Regions from separate parts of the Massilia sp. CFBP9012 genome, predicted to be linked through region 1. Evidence: predicted binding sites of a transcription regulator. Region 1 holds the regulator's gene; each other region holds the start of a gene.
The links. Region 1 encodes LexA, which represses DNA repair genes until DNA is damaged. Its sites were predicted from a motif close to ACTGTATNNNNATACAGT; they were not measured.

Region 1 (5,082 bases):
ATCGGCGAACTGTGCCGTGCACGCGGCATCCTGTACGTGGTCGACAACACGATGACCACGCCCTGGCTGTTCCGTCCGAAAGACGTGCATGCCGGGCTGGTGGTCAATTCGCTGACCAAGTCGATCGGCGGCCACGGCATCGCACTGGGCGGCGCGCTGACCGATACCGGCCTGTTCGACTGGGCCGCGTATCCGAACATCGCCCAGAACTTCAGGAAGCAGGCGTCAGGTGCGCAAGGCATGGCCCAGCTGCGGGCCAAGGCGCTGCGCGACTTCGGCGCCGCGCTGGGGCCGGAAGCGGCGCACCACATCGCGGTCGGCGCCGAGACGCTGGCCCTGCGCATGGAGCGTACCTGCGCCAATGCGCTGGCCCTGGCGACGATGCTCGAAGCCGACGAGCGCGTCGCTGCGGTGCATTATCCGGGCCTGGCCTCGCACCCGCAGCACGCGATCGTCGATGCGCTGTTCCGCTCCGGCGGCTCGCTGTTGAGCTTCGAGCTGAAACAAGACATCGACCCGTTCGACTACCTGAACCGCCTCAAACTGGCGATCCCGGCCTCGAACCTGGGCGACAACCGCACTCTCGTGATTCCGGTGGCGCACACGATCTTCTTCGAAATGGGTCCCGAGCGGCGCGCCAGCATGGGCATCGCGGAAGGCTTGATCCGGGTGTCGGTGGGCATCGAGGACACCGATGACCTGGTCGGCGACTTCCGCCAGGCGCTGGATGCGTAAAGCGGGGTAAAACTGTCCTGACAGGGCCGGCAATTGCCGGCCCTGTCATTTTTGCGGTTGAGTCAAGCTGTAAAACACGGCTATCATGGACTTTTACCAGCCCAGCCTTACGGTATGCCCATGAAACGATTCCTGTCCTGCCTGTCCCTCGCGGTGTCTGTCGCGTTCAGTGGCGCCGCCTTCGCCGGCGAGCTCGAGGATGCCAATGCCCTGTTCGAGAAAAAAGACTTTGCGGGCGCGCTCAAGCTGTACACCAAGCTGGCCAATGCCGGCAACCCACAAGCCCAGCAGCAGCTGGGCCAGATGTACTGGTATGGCGAGGCCGGCGCGGTCGACGAGGCCAAGGCAAAGGAGTTGTTTGAAAAGTCGGCCGCCAAGGGCAACAAGGTGGCCGCCGACTCGCTCGTGATCATGCAGCAGCGCGTCGAACGCCGCGCCGAGATCGATTACTGGATCAAGGGCTACGATGGCGCCGAGCTGCAGGCCGGCGAGTACCGCTGCCCGTCGCCGCGCATCCCGCCGGTGTCGAAGGTGAATGACGAGATCGAGCGCGTGAACAAGGCCGTGACCGGCTGGCAGGATTGCTACAACAAGATGGTGACCAACCTGAACACGCAATCGCCGCTGACCAAGCGCATCCCGCCCGACATCGCCAAGCTGATGAACAAGCAGGAAACCGACGCCTCGACCGCCTACCTGGAGCAGGTGCGCCAGAACATCGCCGAGGGAGCGAAAGTCAATTCGAAGATGGTATTGGCCGATTTCGCCGCATGGCGCAGCGCGACCGAAGCGTATGTGGACCAGCACAATGCGGTGGTCAACAAGGCCAAGCAGTAAAGACTGCCTATAAACGTCGTTCCCGCGAAGGCGGGAACCCAAGTTGCTCGCGCTAACGCTGCGTCAGATCGTATTGGCAACGCACATGACTTGGGTTCCCGCCTGCGCGGGAACGACGGATCGACGGCTATATCAGTTCCAGCTGCGCATCAACCCCACCGCCAGACCCTCGAGCGCGAACTCTTCGTCGGGCGTGACTTCGATGATCTTGAAGTCGGGGTTCTCGGGCAGCAGTTCGACCAGGTCGCCCGTCTTGCGGTAGCGCTTGACGGTGACTTCTTCGCCCAGGCGGGCGACGACGATCTGGCCGTTCTTGGCGCTGTCGATCTTCTTGACCGCCAAAAAGTCGCCATCCATGATGCCGGCGTCGCGCATCGACCAGCCTTTTACCTTGAGTAAAAAGTCGGGCCGCGCCGCGAACATCGCGGTGTCGACGTTATAGGTCGCTTCGACGTGCTCTTGCGCGAGGATCGGATTGCCGGCGGCGACGCGGCCGACCAGCGGCAGCGACATCAGGGAGGGCGGCGGCATAGGGATCTGCTCGACGCTGGCGCCGACCAGGCGGATGCCGCGCGAGGTGCCCGGCGAAATCTCGATCGCACCCTTGCGCGCCAGGGCTTGCAGGTGTTCTTCGGCCGCATTGGCCGAGCGGAAGCCCAGTTCGGCCGCGATTTCGGCCCGGGTCGGAGGGAAACCCGTGTTCTCGATCGCTTCCTTGATCAGGTTAAGGATCTGTTCTTGCCTTGCAGTGAGCTTGAGCATAAATATCTTGCGAAACGGGTTGGTAGAGATAGACTGTATTTTTGTACAGTATTCTGCTATACGCAAGGGATATACACGAAAAAGCGCAAAAAAAGCGCACGCAACACGGAAAATACGCTTCCTGCAAGGGTAATTGTCGAGTGAGAGTGGCGCGCGGACGAAGCGCTTGACAGCCAGGTTCCCATTTTGCCCATTTCACGCTATACTAGCTGGCTGTTCCCTTCCCACACTCGTCTTGACGCCGAGGTGGGCATTTATGTAAAACGTCCTCAAGGAGTATTGCATGCGTCATTATGAAATCGTTTTTATCGTCCACCCGGACCAGAGCGAGCAAGTCCCGGCGATGATCGAGCGTTACAAGACCACGGTGACCAGCCGCGGCGGTAACATCCATCGCGTCGAAGACTGGGGCCGCCGTCAAATGGCTTACCAGATCCAGAAGCTGCCAAAAGCACACTACATCTGCCTGAACATCGAATGCGACAACGAGACCCTGGTCGAGCTGGAAACCGCATTCAAGTTCAATGATGCCGTTCTGCGTCATCTGACCGTCAAGATGAAGAAAGCAGAAACCGCACCGTCGCCGATGATGAAATCGGTGCAGCGCGAAGACGCAGCCAAGAGCCACCGTGCAGAAGCCGCTGCTCCTGCAGCCGCTGCTCCAGCTGCTGCCGCTGCCTAAGTTTTTCCCAGGAATTTCGTAGAACCATAGCAGTCGAATCGGGTGAACCAGCTCCAGCTCGTGGCGACCATCGCCGAGCGTGATGTCCTGCGCTACACCCCGGCCGGCGTGCCGATCGTTTCAGCCGTCTTGCTGCACAGTTCGCAGCAAAGAGAGGCCGGGATCGACAGGCTGGTCGAGTTCGAAGTCCCCGCGTTCGCCGCGGGCGAGATTTCGGGCAGGTTCGGCAGCGCCGAACTCGGCGCCAGCTACCGGTTCGATGGATTCCTTGCACGGAAAAACCGCAACAGCAAAGCCCTGGTGTTTCACATCATTGATTTCAGTGCCGCTTAACCGGCAATTTAGATATACAGGAGCCTCAAATGGCATTCGGTAAAAAGTTCGACAAAAACAAAGCTAAAGAAAAACTCAAGCGCAAACAGCAGAATCCGCTGTTCAAGCGCAAGAAATTCTGCCGCTTCACCGCCGCTGGTGTTGAGCAGGTTGACTACAAAGACGTCGACACCCTGAAGGACTTCGTCCAGGAAAACGGCAAGATCATGCCAGCACGTCTGACCGGCACCAAGGCGCACTACCAGCGTCAGGTCGACACCGCCATCAAGCGCGCCCGCTACCTGGCGCTGCTGCCGTACACCGACCTGCACCACGGTTAATCGGTTACGTCAGCTATCCTGGAGATAAAACATGCAAATCATTCTGTTGGAAAAAGTTCTCAACGTCGGCAACCTGGGCGACGTCGTCAAAGTCAAGGACGGTTACGCACGTAACTTCCTGATCCCACAAAAGATGGCTCGCCGCGCTACCGCCGGCGCCGTCGCCGAGTTCGAAGCCAAGCGCGCCGAACTGGAAAAAGCAGCCGCCGAGAAACTGGCAGCCGCCCAAGCCCAAGGCGACAAGCTGAGCGGCCTGACCGTCACCATCGGCCAGAAGGCCGGCGTCGACGGCCGTCTGTTCGGTTCGGTCACCAACGCTGACATCGCTGAAGCGCTGAGCAAGCAAGGTTTCCCGGTCGAAAAAGCTGCCGTTCGCCTGCCGACCGGCCCGCTGAAGACCACCGGCGAATTCCCGGTTGCAGTCGCACTGCACACCGACGTCGTGTCGGAAATCACCATCGCTGTCGTGGGCGAAGCTGCCTAAGCGAATGCTGAACTGAAGTAAAAGCAGTACACAAAAAAGCCGGGTTCTCCCGGCTTTTTTGCTTTTGAAACTCACCAATTATGACAGCCGTGTGACAGGAGAAGGTATAATGCCGCCCATGAACGCAGCACCCTCAGACCCGCAGATCGAAGCCCTGCGCATCCCCCCGCATTCCATCGAAGCAGAGCAGTCCGTCATCGGCGGCCTGCTGCGCGATAATGCCGCCTGGGACCGCATCGCCGACTTCATGCATGCGGAAGACTTCTACCGTTACGATCACCGCATCATCTTCGAACAGATGGTCCGCCTGATCAACGCCGGCAAGCCGGCCGACGTGATCACGGTCTACGAAGCCTGCAACCAGCTCGGCAAGGCCGAGGAGGTGGGTGGCCTGCAATACCTGAACGCGATGGCGCAGAACACGCCGTCGGCCGCCAATATCCGCCGCTACGCCGAGATCGTGCGCGACCGCGGCATCCTGCGCCAGCTGATCACCGTCGCCGACGAGATTTCCGGCAATGCCTTCAATCCGCAGGGCAAGGAAGTCAAGCAGATGCTCGACGAGGCCGAGTCGCGGATCTTCGCCATCGCCGAGCAGGGCGCCCGCGGCGCCCAGGGCTGGCTGGCGGTGCAGCCGCTGCTGACCCAGGTGGTCGAGCGCATCGACGAACTGTACTCGCGCGAGAACCAGGGCGAGATCACCGGCGTGCCGACCGGCTTCATCGACCTCGACCGCATGACGTCCGGCCTGCAGCCGGGCGACCTCGTCATCGTCGCTGGCCGCCCGTCGATGGGCAAGACCGCGTTCTCGGTGAACATCGGCGAGAACGTCGCGATCGAGGCCGGCCTGCCGGTCGCCGTGTTCTCGATGGAGATGGGCGGCACCCAGCTGGCCATGCGTATGCTCGGCTCGGTCGGCCAGCTCGACC
Region 2 (5,082 bases), on a different contig from region 1:
CAGGCCCAGGAAGATCCCGATCGAGAAATCGACGCCGGTGAAGCGCGAAGCGATCAGGCCGACCGCGTAGATCTGCGCCACCACGTAGGTGAACGACACCAGGATGGTGGCGCCGACCGCCAGCGCGCGCACCGGGGCGCCGCGTCCGCCGGCGCCGCCGCCGTAGCGCGCCGCCAGGAAATCGGGCACGGTGTATTGCGCGAACTTGCGTAGATAAGGCGCGATCAGCAGCGCGACCAGCACGAAGCCGCCGGTCCAGCCCATGATGAAGGCCAGGCCGTCGAAGCCCTGCAGGTAGAGGCCGCCGGCCAGGCTGATGAAGCTGGCCGCCGAGATCCAGTCGGCGGCGGTGGCCATGCCGTTGAACATGGCCGGCACGCGCCGTCCGGCGACGTAGTATTCGGTGACGCTCGAGGTGCGGCAGATCACGCCGATGATCGCGTACAGGGCGATGGTGGCGAACATGAACAGGTGGCCGATCCACAGGCGCGGCATGCCTTCCTGCTCGAGCAGGGCGACCGCAACCAGGAACAGGGCGAAGCAGCCGGTGTACCACAGGTAGTAGCGCGCCAGCTTGCTGAAATAGGGTGGCTTGCCGCTCATCGTGGCTCCGCCCCGGCCGCGGCCTGCGCGGCGGCGTCGCGATCGATCCGGCGCATGCGCCAGGCATAGAAGCCGATGATGGCCAGCGACACCAGCGAGGCGCCTTGCGCCGCCATATAGAACGACAGGGGCCAGCCGAACACCTCGAAGCGCGCCAGCTCGCGCGCGAAGAACACGGTGCCGAAGCCGGTCGCCAGCCACAGCGCCAGCAGCAGCAGGGTCATCTTGCGGGTGCGTTCCCAGTGCGTGGCGTTGGCGGCGCGGCGGCGTGCCGCTTCGTCATGGTGGGGATCAGGGGGCGGCGTCGGGTTCATGGAGCGGGGGAGGGAAGGTCAGGCGGAACAGGCAGCCCGGGAAGCGCTTGGACTGGCAGCGCGGGTTGTTGAAGATGTCGATCTCGGCGCCGTGCTGGCGCGCGATCTCGCGCACGATCGCCAGGCCCAGGCCGCTGCCCTGGGTATTGCTGCCCAGGATGCGGTAGAAGCGCTCGAACACGCGTTCGCGCTCGTTGGGAGCGATGCCGGGGCCGGTGTCCTCGACCTCGAGCAGCGCAGGTCCGCCGGCGCCGTCGCGCCGCACGCGCACCGTGACGCTGCCGCCGGCCGGCGTGTAGCGCAGCGCATTGTCGATCAGGTTCGACAGCAGTTCGCGCAGCATCAGCGGCTGGCCTGCGATGACGACCGGGCCTTCGTCGGCGGCCGGCGGTTCGAAGCCCAGGTCGATCTCGCCCGCGAACGAGGCTTGCACCCAGTCGCGCACCGTCTCGCGCGCGAGCACCGGCAAGTCGATCCCGGCGAAGGCCAGGCCGGCCTGCGGCTGGTTTTCGGCGCGCGCCAGCGCCAGCAGCTGGTTCACCAGGCGCGTGGCCGATTCCGAACTCTTGGCCAGCTGTTCCAGCGAGCGGTGGATCTCGGCCGGGTCGAGCTGGCGCAGGGCCAGTTCGGACTGCATGCGCATGCCGGCCAGCGGGGTCTTCATCTGGTGCGCGGCGTCGGCGATGAAGCGCTTCTGCATCGCCATCGATTCGCCCAGGCGCTCGAGCATGTCGTTGAAGGAGCCGACCAGCGGCGAGATCTCTTCCGGCACCTGGCGCGGATCGATCGGCGACAGGTCGTCCTGGGGCCGCGCGCGGATGCGCTGCTGCAGCTCGGCCAGCGGGGTCAGGCCGCGCGACAGCGCGAACCACACCAGGGCCAGGATCACCGGCAGGATGATGAACTGGGGCAGGATCACGCCCTTGATGATTTCGCCCGCCAGGTGCGCCCGTTTATCGAGCGTCTCGGCCACCTGCACCAAAGCCAGCGGCGGTTCGAGCGGCGGCTGCGGGGAGCGTTCGTGCAGCGGGTCGAGATTGATATAGGTGTAGGCGACCCGGATCGGCGTGCCGTGGATGCTGTCGTTGCGGAACTCGACCGCGCCACTGCGTGCGTGCTCGTCGGCCGCGTTCAGGCGCGGACGCGGCAGGTCGCGGTCGCCGTCCAGCAGCTCGCCATCGGGCCCGGCCAGCAGGTAATAGACGCTGTCGACGTCGTCGGCGCGCAGGATGTCGCGGCCGGACGGATGCAACTGGCCGGCGGCCTTGCCGCCCACGTTGCGAATCTGCTGGCTCAGCACCGTGACCCGGTCTTCGAGCGCGTCGTCGAAGGGCTGGTTGGCGATCGACTTGGCGACGAGATAGGTGATGGCGATGCTCATCGGCCACAGCAATAGCAGCGGGGCCAGCATCCAGTCGAGGATCTCGCCGAACAGCGAGTGCCGGATGTTCTCGTCCGGCTCGGGATTCGGCGGGATGTAGGTCGGCTCGGCCGTCGTGGCCGGAGTGTACTCAGTCCCGGCCGTGAAGCCGGCGTCGCGTTCGTTCACCTGTCGGCGACGGTTGCCGATGCCGTTGCTGCTGCGCGTTCAGCGGAGGCGCTCGCCGCGGCCTCGGAGAATTTCTCGAGGCAGTAGCCCAGGCCGCGCACGGTGGCGATGCGCACGCCGCCGACTTCGATCTTCTTGCGCAGGCGGTGCACGTAGACCTCGATCGCGTTGTTGGAGACTTCTTCGCCCCATTCGCACAGATGGTCGACCAATTGTTCTTTGGATACCAAGCGGCCGGTGCGCGCCAGCAGCACCTCGAGCAGGCCGAGTTCGCGCGCCGACAGGTCGAGCATCTGCTCGTTGATGTAGGCGCTGCGGCCGACCTGGTCGTAGACCAGTGGGCCGTGGCGCACCACGGCCGGGCCGCCGCCGGCGCCGCGGCGGGTGAGGGCGCGCACCCGCGCCTCGAGTTCGGACAGGGCGAACGGCTTGGCCATGTAGTCGTCGGCGCCCAGGTCGAGGCCTTCCACGCGCTGCTCGACGGAATCGGCGGCGGTGAGGATCAGGACCGGCAGCAGCGAGGCGCGGGCGCGCAGGCGGCGCAGCACTTCGAGCCCCGACATCTTCGGCAGGCCGAGGTCGAGGATGAGCAGGTCGAACTCCTGGGTGGAGAGGGCGGTGTCGGCATCCTGACCGTTCTTGACGTAATCGATGGCGTAGCCGGACTGGCGCAGGGAGCGCGTCAGGCCGTCGGCAAGTACGCTATCATCTTCGGCGAGCAGAATTCGCATGGTGGCACCTCGTTATTTGCTTGTTGACTCTCGCTCGTCGCCCCCGCGCAGGCGGGGACCCAAGTTTGCGTGCGTGCCGCTGCCTTATACGTGCTGGCATTGCGGCGGCCTGGGGTTCCCGCCTTCGCGGGAACGACGTGCATGGGACAGTGGACACGTAGTCACGTTCCAGGTCCTATTGTGTTTGATTTGTCGCAACAATGCGAGCCTCACCCCATTTATTGACAAAATGGTCACGTATTAGTGCTTGCAAAAACCACTGGATTTTTATACAGTAGTGGCTATTGAAGTGCGCGTGCGCGCCCACACCTTGCCTACTCCACGATTGAAAGTACACCATGGACGACAAAAAATCCGCATTGAACGCCGCTGAAAAGGGCAAGGCGCTGGCAGCCGCCCTGGCGCAAATCGAAAAGCAGTTCGGCAAGGGCTCGGTCATGCGCATGGATGCCAATGCGCCGGTCGAAGAAGTGCAGACTGTTTCCACCGGCTCGCTGGGCCTCGACATCGCCCTGGGCGTCGGCGGCCTGCCACGCGGCCGTATCGTCGAGATCTACGGCCCTGAATCGTCGGGTAAAACCACCCTGACGCTGCAGACCATCGCCCAGATGCAAAAACTGGGTGGCACCTGCGCCTTCATCGACGCCGAGCACGCACTCGACGTGACCTATGCCCAAAAACTGGGCATCAACCTGAGCGATCTGCTGATCTCGCAGCCCGACACCGGCGAGCAGGCCCTTGAGATCACCGACGCACTGGTGCGTTCGGGCAGCGTCGACCTGGTGGTCATCGACTCGGTGGCGGCACTGACCCCGCGCGCCGAGATCGAAGGCGATATGGGCGACTCGCTGCCGGGCCTGCAGGCGCGCCTGATGTCGCAAGCGCTGCGCAAGCTCACCGGTTCGATCAACCGCACCAACACGCTGGTGATCTTCATTAACCAGATCCGCATGAAGATCGGCGTCATGTTCGGCAGCCCAGAGACGACCACTGGCGGTAACGCACTGAAGTTCTACGCCTCCGTGCGCCTGGACATCCGTCGTACCGGCTCGATCAAGTCGGGCGACGAAGTGATCGGTAACGAAACCAAGGTCAAGGTCGTCAAGAACAAGATCGCGCCACCGTTCAAAGAGGCCCACTTCGACATCCTGTACGGAGCAGGCACCTCGCGCGAAGGCGAAATCCTGGATCTGGGCGCCGACAACAAGATCGTCGAGAAGTCGGGCTCGTGGTACAGCTATAACGGCGAGCGTATCGGCCAGGGCAAGGATAATGCCCGTCAGTTCCTGGTGGATCGTCCAGCCCTGGCGCGTGAGATCGAGAACAAGGTCCGTGCCGCCCTGGGCGTGCGCGAACTGCCGCCGGCAGCAGCCGGTGGCGACGACAAGCCGAAGCTGCAGGCTGTTGGTGAATAATCGTCTGGCGAGGACGGCGCGGCAGGGTAGCGCCTTGGGTGCCTACTGCCCGTCCGTCCGCGCCATGTTGTCGACGATGGTGTCCGCATGCCAGCACCGGCACTGAGCCTCAAGGCGCGCGCGCTGCGCTATCTGTCGCAGCGCGAGCACAGCCGGTTCGAATTGCGGCGCAAGCTGGCCAAGTATGCCCAGGAAGACGACGACGTCGACGCCCTTCTGGATTTTCTTGAAAAGAATAACTGGCTGTCGCAGGAACGTTTCGCCGAATCCCTGATCAACCGTAAGGCCAGCCGCTACGGCAATAGCCGTGTGGTGGCCGAGCTGCAAAGCCATGGCGTCACCGGCGATGCGCTGGTCGAGATCAAGGCCGGGCTGTCCGACAGCGAGACCGCGCGCGCCGTCGAAGTCTGGCAGCGCAAGTTCGGCACCGTCGCCACCGACGCGGCGATGCGCGCCAAGCAGATGCGCTT
Region 3 (5,082 bases), on a different contig from region 1:
CACTTCTCCCTGGCGCTGCCAGATGCCGTACACCCCGAGCAGCGGCGCACCCAGCACTTCGCGCCGCTGCTGCTCGACCAGGGTCGGCCACACGATCACATTGATGTTGCCGGTCTCGTCTTCCAGAGTCATGAACAGCACGCCCTTGGCCGTGCCGGGGCGCTGGCGCACCGTGACCAGGCCGCAGGCGCGCGCCAGCTGGCCATCCTGGAAATCCATCAGGCTCGAAGCCGGTATGAAGCGCTGCTTGAGCAGACGCTCGCGCAGCAGCGCCAGCGGATGGCGACCGAGCGTCAATCCCTGCGCGCGGTAGTCGCCGACGATCTCCTCTCCTTCGCTCGGCGCCTGCAATGCCGGCGTCTCTTCGCGCGGCACGGTCGGGCGCAACAGATCCTTGTCGGGCGCGGCGCCCGAGGCCTGCCATAAGGCTTCGCGCCGGTGCCCGGCCAGCGAGCGCAGGGCGTTGGACGCGGCCAGCACCTGCAGGTCGCCCCGGTCGAGATGCGCGCGCCGCGCCAGGTCGGCCACGCTGTCGAAAGGCCGCACGGCGCGCGCCTGCTCGATGCGCTCGGCCGCCTCCTGCTTCAATCCTCGTTGCAGCGAAAAGCCCAGCCGCACCGCCGGCTGGCGCGAGCGGTCGACGGGGTCGTACTCTTCCAGCGCCGAATCCCAGCCGCTGATGGCGACGTCGACCGGCCGCACCTCGATGCCGTGGCGGCGCGCGTCCTGCACCAGTTGCGAGGGACTATAAAAACCCATCGGCTGGCTGTTGAGCAGCGCGCAGAGAAAAGCGGCCGGCTCGTGGCACTTGAGCCATGAACTCGCATAAGCCAGCAGCGCGAAGCTGGCCGCGTGCGATTCGGGGAAGCCGTACTCGCCGAAGCCCTGGATCTGGCTGAAGATCGCCTCGGCGAATTCCAGCTTGTAGCCGCGTTCGAGCATGCCGCCCACGATGCGCTCGTAGTATCTTTCGAGGCCGCCCTTGCGCTTCCAGGCCGCCATCGCGCGCCGCAGTTGATCCGCCTCGCCCGGCGTGAAGCCGGCGCCCAGGATCGCCACCTGCATCACCTGCTCCTGGAAGATCGGCACGCCTAGGGTGCGTCCGAGCGCGACCTTCATCTCTGGGCTCGGATAGTCGACCGGCTCGAGCCCCTGGCGCCGGCGCAGATAGGGATGGACCATGCCGCCCTGGATCGGGCCGGGACGCACCACCGCCACCTCGATCACCAGGTCATAGAAGCGGCGCGGCAGCATGCGCGGCAACATGCTCATCTGCGCGCGCGATTCGATCTGGAACACGCCGATGGTATCGGCCTGGCAGATCATGTCGTAAGTGGCGCTGTCCTCGAGCGGGATGTCCTGCATCTCGAACACGTCGCCATAGCGCTGGCCCACCAGCTCCAGGCCGCGCCGCATCATCGACAACATGCCCAGCGCCAGCACGTCGACCTTCATCAGGCCCAGTTCCTCGAGGTCGTTCTTGTCCCATTGGATGACGCTGCGGTCGGCCATCGTCGCGTTCTCGATCGGCACCAGGCGCGAGAGTTTACCCTTGGCGATCACGAAGCCGCCCGGATGCTGGGACAGGTGGCGCGGGAAGTTCAGCAGCGACTGCGCCAATGTCGCCCACTGGCGCGACAGCGGCGCCTCGGGATCGAGGCCGCTTTCGGCCAGGCGGCCCAGCAGATCGGCGCGGCTGTCGAACCAGTGATGGGTCTTGGCCACCTTCTCGACGATGGCGAGGTCGATGCCGAGCGCCCGCCCGCTGTCGCGCAGCGCGCTCTTGGGCCGGTAGCTGATCACCACCGCGGCCAGCGCCGCGCGCTGGCGGCCGTACTTGTTGTAGATGTACTGGATGACTTCTTCGCGCCGCTGGTGTTCGAAGTCGACGTCGATGTCGGGCGGCTCGTTGCGCTCGCGCGAGATGAAGCGCTCGAATAGCAGGCTGGCGCGGGCCGGATCGACCTCGGTGATGCCGAGGCAGTAGCACACCGCCGAATTGGCGGCCGATCCGCGGCCCTGGCACAGGATGTGTTGCGAGCGCGCGAAGCGCACGATGTCGTAGACGGTGAGGAAGTAGTGTTCGTAGCCCATGTCGGCGATCAGTTCGAGTTCGTACTCGATCTGGGCCTGCACCTTGGCCGGCACGCCGTCGCGGAAGCGCCGGTGCGCGCCGATCCAGGTTTCGCTGCGCAGGTAGCTGCTGGCGTCGTGGCCTTCGGGGACCACCTCATCGGGGTATTCGTAGCGCAGCTCGTCGAGCGAGAAGGTGCACAGGCGCGCGATGCGCACCGTCTCGGCCAGCGCCTCGCGCGAATAGATATTGGCCAGGCGCAGGCGCGCGCGCAGGTGCTGCTCGGCGTTCTGCGCCAGGCCGTAGCCGCAGGCGCCCACCGGTTTGCCCAGGCGCGTTGCGCTCAGGGTGTCCTGCAGGGGCTTGCGCGAGCGGACGTGCATGGAGACGTGGCCCAGCGCGACGATCGGCAGGCCGTGCTGCCAGCCTACCTCTTCCACCGTGGCGCGGTGGGCGTCGTCGAAAGCCCGGTGCAGCTGGGTGAGGCCGAGCCAGGCGCGGCCCGGGAAGGTGGTGGCCATCCACGCGGCCTGGGCGTGCAGGCGGTCGACGTCCTGGGCTTCGTGACCGGGGTATGGCGGCAGCAGGATGGCCAGGCAGTCGGGCATGTGCTGCAGGTGGGCGTATTCCTTGGTGGGGTTGGCCAGGTCGTCGGGGGTGAGCAGGTAGGTGCCCTTCTCGCTGCGCGTGCGGCCGATCGTGATCAGTTCGGACAGGTTGCCGTAGCCGTTGCGGTTTTGCGCCAGCAGGATCAGGGAGGGGGCTGGAGTGCCGTCGGGGTTTTTGAGGTGGAAGTGGGCGCCGATGATCAGGGGCAGGTTGGCGGCTTTCGCTTCGGCGTGGGCGCGCACGACGCCGGCCAGCGAGCATTCGTCGGTGAGGGCCAGTGCGAAGTAACCCAGTTGCACCGCGCGCGCGACCAGCTCCTCGGCGTGCGAGGCCCCTTGCAGGAACGAGAAGTTCGAGAGGCAGAACAACTCGGCGTAGGGGGGCAGCGCCTGGGCCTGGGATGCCGGGGGCTGGGCGGTGGGGGTAGGCTTGGTCACGCTGGGGGGCTGTCAAACAGCCAATACTGTATAAAAACACAGTATAACCGAGCTGGGGGATGTGGCTGGGGAAGTTGAGGGTATGGCTTGGAAATGAGGGATGTGGTGGGTTGGGAGTGAGCAGTGTTTTGTGGTGACTGGGGATGCGGAACGATATTTCTGTGCCGGGAGTTGGAAATACCCTTTCTGCATTGACATTCGAGTAACCGGATGTTTCTATTTCTCTACGGAAAATTTCCGCGTTTACTGGGGAGGTTTGAAAACATGGTGGCGAAACTTTTAGCCCGCTTGATTCGGGCGATTTGTTTAGGCGGTATGGCTTTGGGTATGACGACGGCGATGGCGCAGGATGCTTTGGTCGTTCCGCAGCATGTAGGAGCGGTGAATGGTGAACGCTTGGTCGTAGTTGCCTATAGCGATCCCGAAGGCGAAGTCGGGAATGGCACGAACCCACCCGATCCCAACGTCATCGATCCTGAAATCGAAGTTGACTGGGAAGTTAATCCTTCGATGAATATTTCTAACTTCCCTGAGGCCGAAATATCAAACGGCATGGATCCTCCAATGTAGCCTTCGGACATTACTTCATCCGAAAATTACGCCTTACACATGTGTCGGAAAGGGCCGCGGCATTGGACCAAACGAAGAGCCAGTGATGTCTTGCGGCCCCATCCGCGCGCGCAGGCTGGACAAACCACCACCTTGCGCGCGGCGCAATACCGGCTGATCCGCACAGGCCATTCGCTCATATGCAAGCATCAAGGCAGTGCCGCCCGTGGAATTGATGTAGTCGAGCATGTCCATCGTGGTCTCGTAAGCCCAGTCGGAGAAGCTCTCGCCCAGTTCGCCCCCTGCCGTCGCACTGGCACTCGTAACGCCGCCCTGCACTTTCGTCAGGACCGTGACGATGGCCCACGAAATCCCCATCCATCCAGTCGTCGCAAGCGTCATCCGCAGCACCGGCATGAGGATGCCGGCCTCGTGGATCGCCTTGAGCACGCCAAGCAAGGCGCTCGCCGGCATTGCGCGGTTGCAGTCGATGGTCGCGATCAGGATCGCGATCTTGTTCATCACGCCAGGATAGCGCCGCAGAAAGCGGTACAAGGCGAGGCCGATCTGCTGCTGGTCGCCGAGGAGCCGACCAAGGCCGGCCGCCAGAAAGCAGCCGCCAGTGAGCTTCCACACCACTTTCACCAGCTTCATGTCGACCGGTCCATCCAGCATCGTCGCGCTGGCGAAGGCTTGCAAATGGCTGGCATTGCCGGCCCGTGTGGGGTTCAGCAGCAGGTTGAAGCAGGTGGAAAAATTGGTGTCGTAGCTGCCGTCCACCGCGATGGCGCCGCTTGCAGTCACCGCGATGAACGGCGCTCCCGCTCCACCGACGACGCCGATATTGATGGCGCCATTGGCCTGGAGCGATGCCATCAACTGGATCGCGTCCTGCGCGCTGCCACCCGCGCGCAAGGTGCCGTCGCTATCAACGCTGACGTAGCTGCCGTCACGGCATTGCAAGGTGATCGCGGGTGCATCCTGGGCCTCGGGCACGCCGATGGTGAACACCTCGGCCGCATCGCTCGAGGTTCCGAGCGCCGTGATCTGGCCGTCGGCAGCGATCGACCAGTAACCGCCTGCCGCGGTCTGGAGCTTGATCTCGTCGCCGGCAGCGAGCGCTCCGGCCAGCGAAACGAAGTTTCTGTCGGTGGTGAACGTTGGCTCGGGCTGGGTGATCGAGACCGGCGTATCTTCAGGCACGTTGACGCTCGATACCCCCGCTACGCCCCAGCTATAGACCATCGAGAACGACTTGACGGCGGCTGGCCAGGTATCGCCGAAGGTCAGGCTGTCGGCCGTGAACGACAGGCTTCCATTCTCCACCAGCGCGGCAACCTTTTCCGTGACGTCGACCGGTCCGTAGGCGGCGGCGATGATGTTCAGGGCGCGTGGGTCGAGCGACGCCTGGCC
Region 4 (5,082 bases), on a different contig from region 1:
CCGTCAGGATGCGGGCCGGATGGAGCAGATCTTTGCCGAAGATCCTGGCGCGCTGTCGATCCGCCGGGTGCAGAATGCGCGCGCTTCGCTGGCCACGGCGCGCAGCCAGGAAATCGCCGCCCAGGCGGAGTTGCGCCGCGCCGAGGAGGCGGCCGGCGAGCAGGGAGAGCGCAACGCGCAACTGCTCAGCGCCCGCGCGGCGGTCGAGAAGGCCGAACTCGATCTCGAGCGCACCGCCGTGACCGCACCCGCACGCGGCCGGGTGACCGACTTGCGCACCGATGTCGGCCAGGTCGTGCAGGCCGGTTCGGCGGCGATGACCCTGATCGCCGTCCATGACCTCTGGATCAGTGCCGACATGACCGAGAATAACCTCGGCAATATCGCGCCGGGCGACGAGGTCGCCATCGTGCTCGATGTCGTGCCGGGCAAGGTCCTGAAAGGGCGGGTGCGCAGCGTGGGCAGCGGGGTCAATTCTGGCCGGCAGTCCCAGGCCGGCACCTTGCCCGAGATCGACAACAGCCGCGATTGGCTGCGTCAGGCGCAGCGCTTCCCGGTCGCCGTGGAATTCGACCCTTCCGAACGGGCGCAGCTGCGCGCGGCCAGGATCGGTGGGCAGGCCGACGTGCTGGTGTATACGGACGACTACGGCCTGATGAACTGGCTGGGCGCCGTCTTCATCCGCCTGATGAGCTACCTTTCTTATCTTTATTGACGATGGAGCGCGCTGACAAGGCGGTGTTGCGGCTGGCGATCGGCCTGGCGCTGGCCGTGCTGCTCGCTTATGGCCTGGCGCTGCCGTCGCCGTTCGTGCTGTGTGTCATGACCGTGCTGTTGCTGAGCAAGCCAGGGCCGCCGATGCCCTTGCTCAAGGGCCTGGTGGTGGCCCTGCTGGTCGCCGTGGTGCTGGCGGCCGGCGTGCTGATGGTGCCGCTGCTGGAGCATTACGCCAGCGTCGCGCTGGTGCTGACGGCGCTGCTGCTGTACGCGGTGTTCTTCGTCGGCCTGCAAAGCGGCAGCCCGCTGGCGAATATCGTGGCGATTGCCTTCACCCTGGTTCCGGTGGCCGGCGTGGTCGACCAGGCCCTGGTGCCAGCGATCAGCACCGCCATCGCGCTGGGGCTTTTTGTCGGCGTGCTGGTCGGCAGCCTGTCGCATGCCTTGTTCCCGGATGAGGCGGAGTCCGTTACCAGGCCGGCGCCCCCCGCCGTTGCCGCGCACGCGGCCAGATGGCGCGCCGCGCAGGCCGCGCTGGTGGTCATGCCGGTGCTGGTGATGGCCCTGATCCACCCGGCTTTCTATCTGTCCGCCATCATCAAGTCGGTGCTGCTGGGCCAGCAGGCCGGCTCCACCGGCGCCCGCGTGGCGGGGCGGGTACTGGTGGGGTCGACCCTGGCCGGCGCGGGCATGGCGACCCTGGCCTGGTTCGGCCTGGCCTTGTTGCCGACCCTGTGGATGCTGGTGCTGTGGATGGCCGCAGCCGCGCTCTGGAGCGGGGCCCGGCTGTTCGGCCTCAAGTCCTCGTCGCTGCCACCCTCGTTCTGGAGCAATGCCCTGGTGACCATGCTGATCCTGCTGGGGCCGGCTATCGAGGATAGCGTGGTAGGGAAGGATGTCGGCCACGCCTCGCTCGTGCGGGTGACCCTGTTCGTCGCGCTTGCGCTGTATGCCTGGGCCGTCGTGTGGGTGCTGGAAGGGTGGCGCGCGTCAAGGTCAATGGCGTAGTAGGCAGGCGAAGATGTTTAATTTTAGTCAATACCAGTGACCCAATTGGTATAGCCAAAATGAATAGGTCTTGCAAAACGCGACTTCAGCGAGTACTGTACGTTTATACAGTATTTGTCCGATAAGCCTGAACTATGAACCACTCAGCCATCCTTGCCGCACCCGAGGCAGTGCACCCATCGCTGTGGCGCGCGTCGCAGCTGGCTCATGCCGATACGCGCTGCATCGATACCGGCCATCCAACGCTCTCGGGTCAGCTTCCCGGCGGCGGCTGGCCCGGCGGCACCCTGGTCGACCTGCACTTGCAGCAGCCCGGCATCGGCGAGCTGCGCCTGCTGCGGCCGGCCCTGGCCGCCTGCGCCGAGCGCCGCATCGTGCTGCTGCAGCCGCCCCATCCACCCCAGGCCCTGGCGCTTGCCGCGCTCGGCCTGGAACCATCGCAGTTGCTGTGGCTGCGCACGACGCGCACCGCGGACGCGCTGTGGGCGGCCGAGCAGGTGTTGCGTAGCGGCAGTTGCGGTGCTTTGTTGTTCTGGGCCAACCATATGCGTAACGACAATCTGCGCCGCCTGCACTTGGCGGCGCAAGGCGGCGAAACGCTGTTTTTCATGCTCCGCCCGCTGGCGGCGGCGCAAGATGCATCCCCCGCGCCTTTGCGTCTTGCGCTGCGGCCGGCGGCCGGCGGCATGAATATCGACTTCGTCAAACGTCGGGGACCGCAGCGCGAGGCGCCGCTGTTCCTTCCTCTTGGATCTTCACTATTGCAACGCCATGCGCCTCTGGATCGGCCTGTATTTGCCCCAGCTACCGCTCGAGGTCTTCAGCCCACGCTGGTGCAGTGAATCGGCGGGCGAGGCCGGCGGCGCTGCTGGCCGCCCGGACCCTGGCAACGTCATCCTCGAGCAGGAACGGGTGATGGCGCTGTCGCCGGCAGCGCGTGCTGCCGGCGTGCAGATCGGCATGCGCCGCGGCGGCGTGCTGATGCTGATGCCCGAGGCGCGTATCGAACTGCGCAGCCATGAGCGCGAAGCCGACGCCATGGGCGCGGTGGCGATGACCATGCTCCAGTACACGCCGCAGGTGGCGCTGGCCGAGGAAGCGACGCTGCTGCTCGATATCGGCGCCAGCCTGCGCCTGTTCGGCGGCATCCGGCGCCTGTGCGAGCGCATTCGCGCCAATATGGCGGCGCTCGGCTTCACGGCCTGCATCGCCTGCGCGCCCACCGCGCGCGGGGCCTGGCTGCTGGCGCGCCGCAATGCGGGTCGCGCCCTCACGATGGATTCGCTGGTGCGGCGCCTCGACTGCTTGCCGGTGGGCCTGCTGCCGCCGGCGCGGCCGTTCGCCAGCTGGTTCGAGGGCATCGGCTGCCGCCGCCTGGACGAGCTGCGGCGCCTGCCGCGACCCGGCCTGCAGCGGCGCTGCGGGCGCGCCTTGCTCGACATACTGGACGCCGCCTATGGCCTGAACGCCGAATTGTTCCAGTGGGTCACGCCACCAGAACGCTTCCATGCGCGGCTCGAATTGTTCGACCGGCTCGAACAGGCCGACCTGCTGCTGGCCGGCGCCCACCGCCTGGTGCTGCAGATGACGGGCTGGCTGTGCGCGCGCCAACTGGCGGTCGAACGCATCCAGCTGTCGCTCGACCACGAGCGCGGCCGCATGGCGCGTCCACCGACCCTGATCGAGGTGGCGCTGGCCGAACCCACCTGGCGCGACGAGCACCTGCTGCGCCTGCTGCGCGAGCGCCTGGCCAAGCTCGAACTCGAGGCGCCCGTGATCGGCATCGGGCTGGAGGCGCAGCAATTGCAGGCAATGGCGCCGCCGACCGATTCGCTATTCCCCGATCCCGGCGGCACCGAAGAAGACCGGATGCGCATGATCGAGCTGCTGGTGGCGCGCCTGGGAGCAGACAATGTCTTGCAGGCGCTGCCGGTGGCCGATTACCGCCCCGAAGTCGCCAACGCCTGGGTGCCGGTGCAGCAGAAGGTGAGCGCCGCCGCGCGCGCGGCGCAGATGCCGCCTGACGTGCAAAGCCTGCCGCGCCCGAGCTGGCTGCTGGCCAAGCCGATCGCGCTCCTGATGCGCGACCACCGGCCGTTCTACGGTTCACCCCTGCGGGTGGCATCCAATCCCGAACGCATCGAGGCCGGCTGGTGGAGCCAGACGCAAACGCGCGACTACTTCATCGCCGAGGGGCAAGACCACGCGCTGTACTGGATCTATCGCGAGCGCATCAACGGCACGGGCGAGGATGCGGCGCCGCGCTGGTTCTTGCATGGCTTGTTCGGCTAATAGGCGCGAGTCGGCTGCCGTGTGACTACATGCCGCCATCTCGAGCGACCGCATACCGCCATCTCTCGTGCGACTGCATACGATCATCTCTCGAGCGACTGCATACCATCATCTCTCGAGCGACTGCATACCATCATCTCGAGTGACCGCATACCACCACCGTCGCTCCCGCGGAGGCGGGAGCCCAAGTTTTTCACAACCGCAAATGCCGCACGACGTCCGTGGTAACGCGCACTTGGGCTCCCGCCTTCGCGGGAGCGACGGTTCTGCGCGCTTTGAACTACCATCGCCCCGCAGCGGTATGCCCGATGACAGATGCCGACACCGCTACCGCCCATGCTATCGTTGCCCCGCAACCGTCCGTCTGACGACCGGACCACGACGACAAGGAGACGCCCATGGCAGGCGAAGCAGTCCACTTCAAAGGCGCCGACGGCCAACTGCTGGCCGCGCGCCTCGATGCACCCGAGGGCCTGGTCAAGGCCTACGCCCTGTTCGCCCACTGCTTCAGCTGCGGCAAGGACGTCTTCGCCGCGGCCCGCATCGCGCAAGGGTTGACGCGCCACGGCATCGCCGTGCTGCGCTTCGACTTCACCGGCATCGGCGCCAGCGAGGGCGAATTCGCCAACACCAATTTTTCATCCAATCTGTCCGACCTGGTGGCTGCCGCCGACTTCCTGCGCACCGAGTACGCCGCGCCGCAGCTCCTGGTCGGCCACAGCCTGGGCGGCGCCGCGGTGCTGGCCGCGGCGTCCAGCATGCCCGAAGTGAAGGCCGTCGCCACCGTTGCCGCGCCCAGCGATCCGCACCACGTCATCGGCATGTTCCGCGAGCACATCGACGCCATCAATACGCAGGGCGTCGCCCACGTCCAGCTGGCCGGCCGCCCGTTCACGATCAAGCGCCAGTTCCTGGAAGACGTCGCCGAGCAGCGCCTGGAACAGAGGATCCGCGACCTGGGCCGCGCGCTGCTGGTGATGCATTCGCCTTCGGACGACACGGTTGCCGTGGCCAATGCGGAGCAGATCTTCCAGGCCGCGCGTCATCCGAAAAGTTTCGTCTCGC

Region 2: recA (recombinase RecA) is a predicted target of LexA. The motif match lies at 3,456-3,473, and genes of this name have one in related genera.
Region 3: SOM61_RS25725 (error-prone DNA polymerase) is a predicted target of LexA. The motif match lies at 3,146-3,163, and genes of this name have one in related genera.
Region 4: imuA (translesion DNA synthesis-associated protein ImuA) is a predicted target of LexA. The motif match lies at 1,820-1,837, and genes of this name have one in related genera.

Annotation. Positions count from the first base shown of each region.
Region 1 covers NZ_JAXCWM010000002.1:36,832-41,913, reverse strand. Annotated here, with positions in the region: gene SOM61_RS02875 (cystathionine gamma-synthase family protein) at 1-735, shown strand, start outside; gene SOM61_RS02870 (tetratricopeptide repeat protein) at 856-1,572, shown strand; gene lexA (transcriptional repressor LexA) at 1,705-2,334, opposite strand; gene rpsF (30S ribosomal protein S6) at 2,618-3,016, shown strand; gene priB (primosomal replication protein N) at 3,059-3,349, shown strand; gene rpsR (30S ribosomal protein S18) at 3,379-3,669, shown strand; gene rplI (50S ribosomal protein L9) at 3,701-4,153, shown strand; gene SOM61_RS02840 (replicative DNA helicase) at 4,263-5,082, shown strand, end outside.
Region 2 covers NZ_JAXCWM010000005.1:204,961-210,042, forward strand. Annotated here, with positions in the region: gene SOM61_RS09995 (sodium:solute symporter family protein) at 1-603, opposite strand, end outside; gene SOM61_RS10000 (DUF4212 domain-containing protein) at 600-917, opposite strand; gene SOM61_RS10005 (sensor histidine kinase) at 895-2,466, opposite strand; gene SOM61_RS10010 (response regulator transcription factor) at 2,463-3,197, opposite strand; gene recA (recombinase RecA) at 3,536-4,612, shown strand; gene recX (recombination regulator RecX) at 4,700-5,082, shown strand, end outside.
Region 3 covers NZ_JAXCWM010000023.1:30,206-35,287, reverse strand. Annotated here, with positions in the region: gene SOM61_RS25725 (error-prone DNA polymerase) at 1-3,120, opposite strand, end outside; gene SOM61_RS25720 (hypothetical protein) at 3,331-3,690, shown strand; gene SOM61_RS25715 (hypothetical protein) at 3,724-5,082, opposite strand, start outside.
Region 4 covers NZ_JAXCWM010000023.1:4,261-9,342, forward strand. Annotated here, with positions in the region: gene SOM61_RS25615 (HlyD family secretion protein) at 1-715, shown strand, start outside; gene SOM61_RS25620 (DUF2955 domain-containing protein) at 718-1,725, shown strand; gene imuA (translesion DNA synthesis-associated protein ImuA) at 1,860-2,567, shown strand; gene SOM61_RS25630 (Y-family DNA polymerase) at 2,497-4,017, shown strand; gene SOM61_RS25635 (alpha/beta hydrolase family protein) at 4,416-5,082, shown strand, end outside.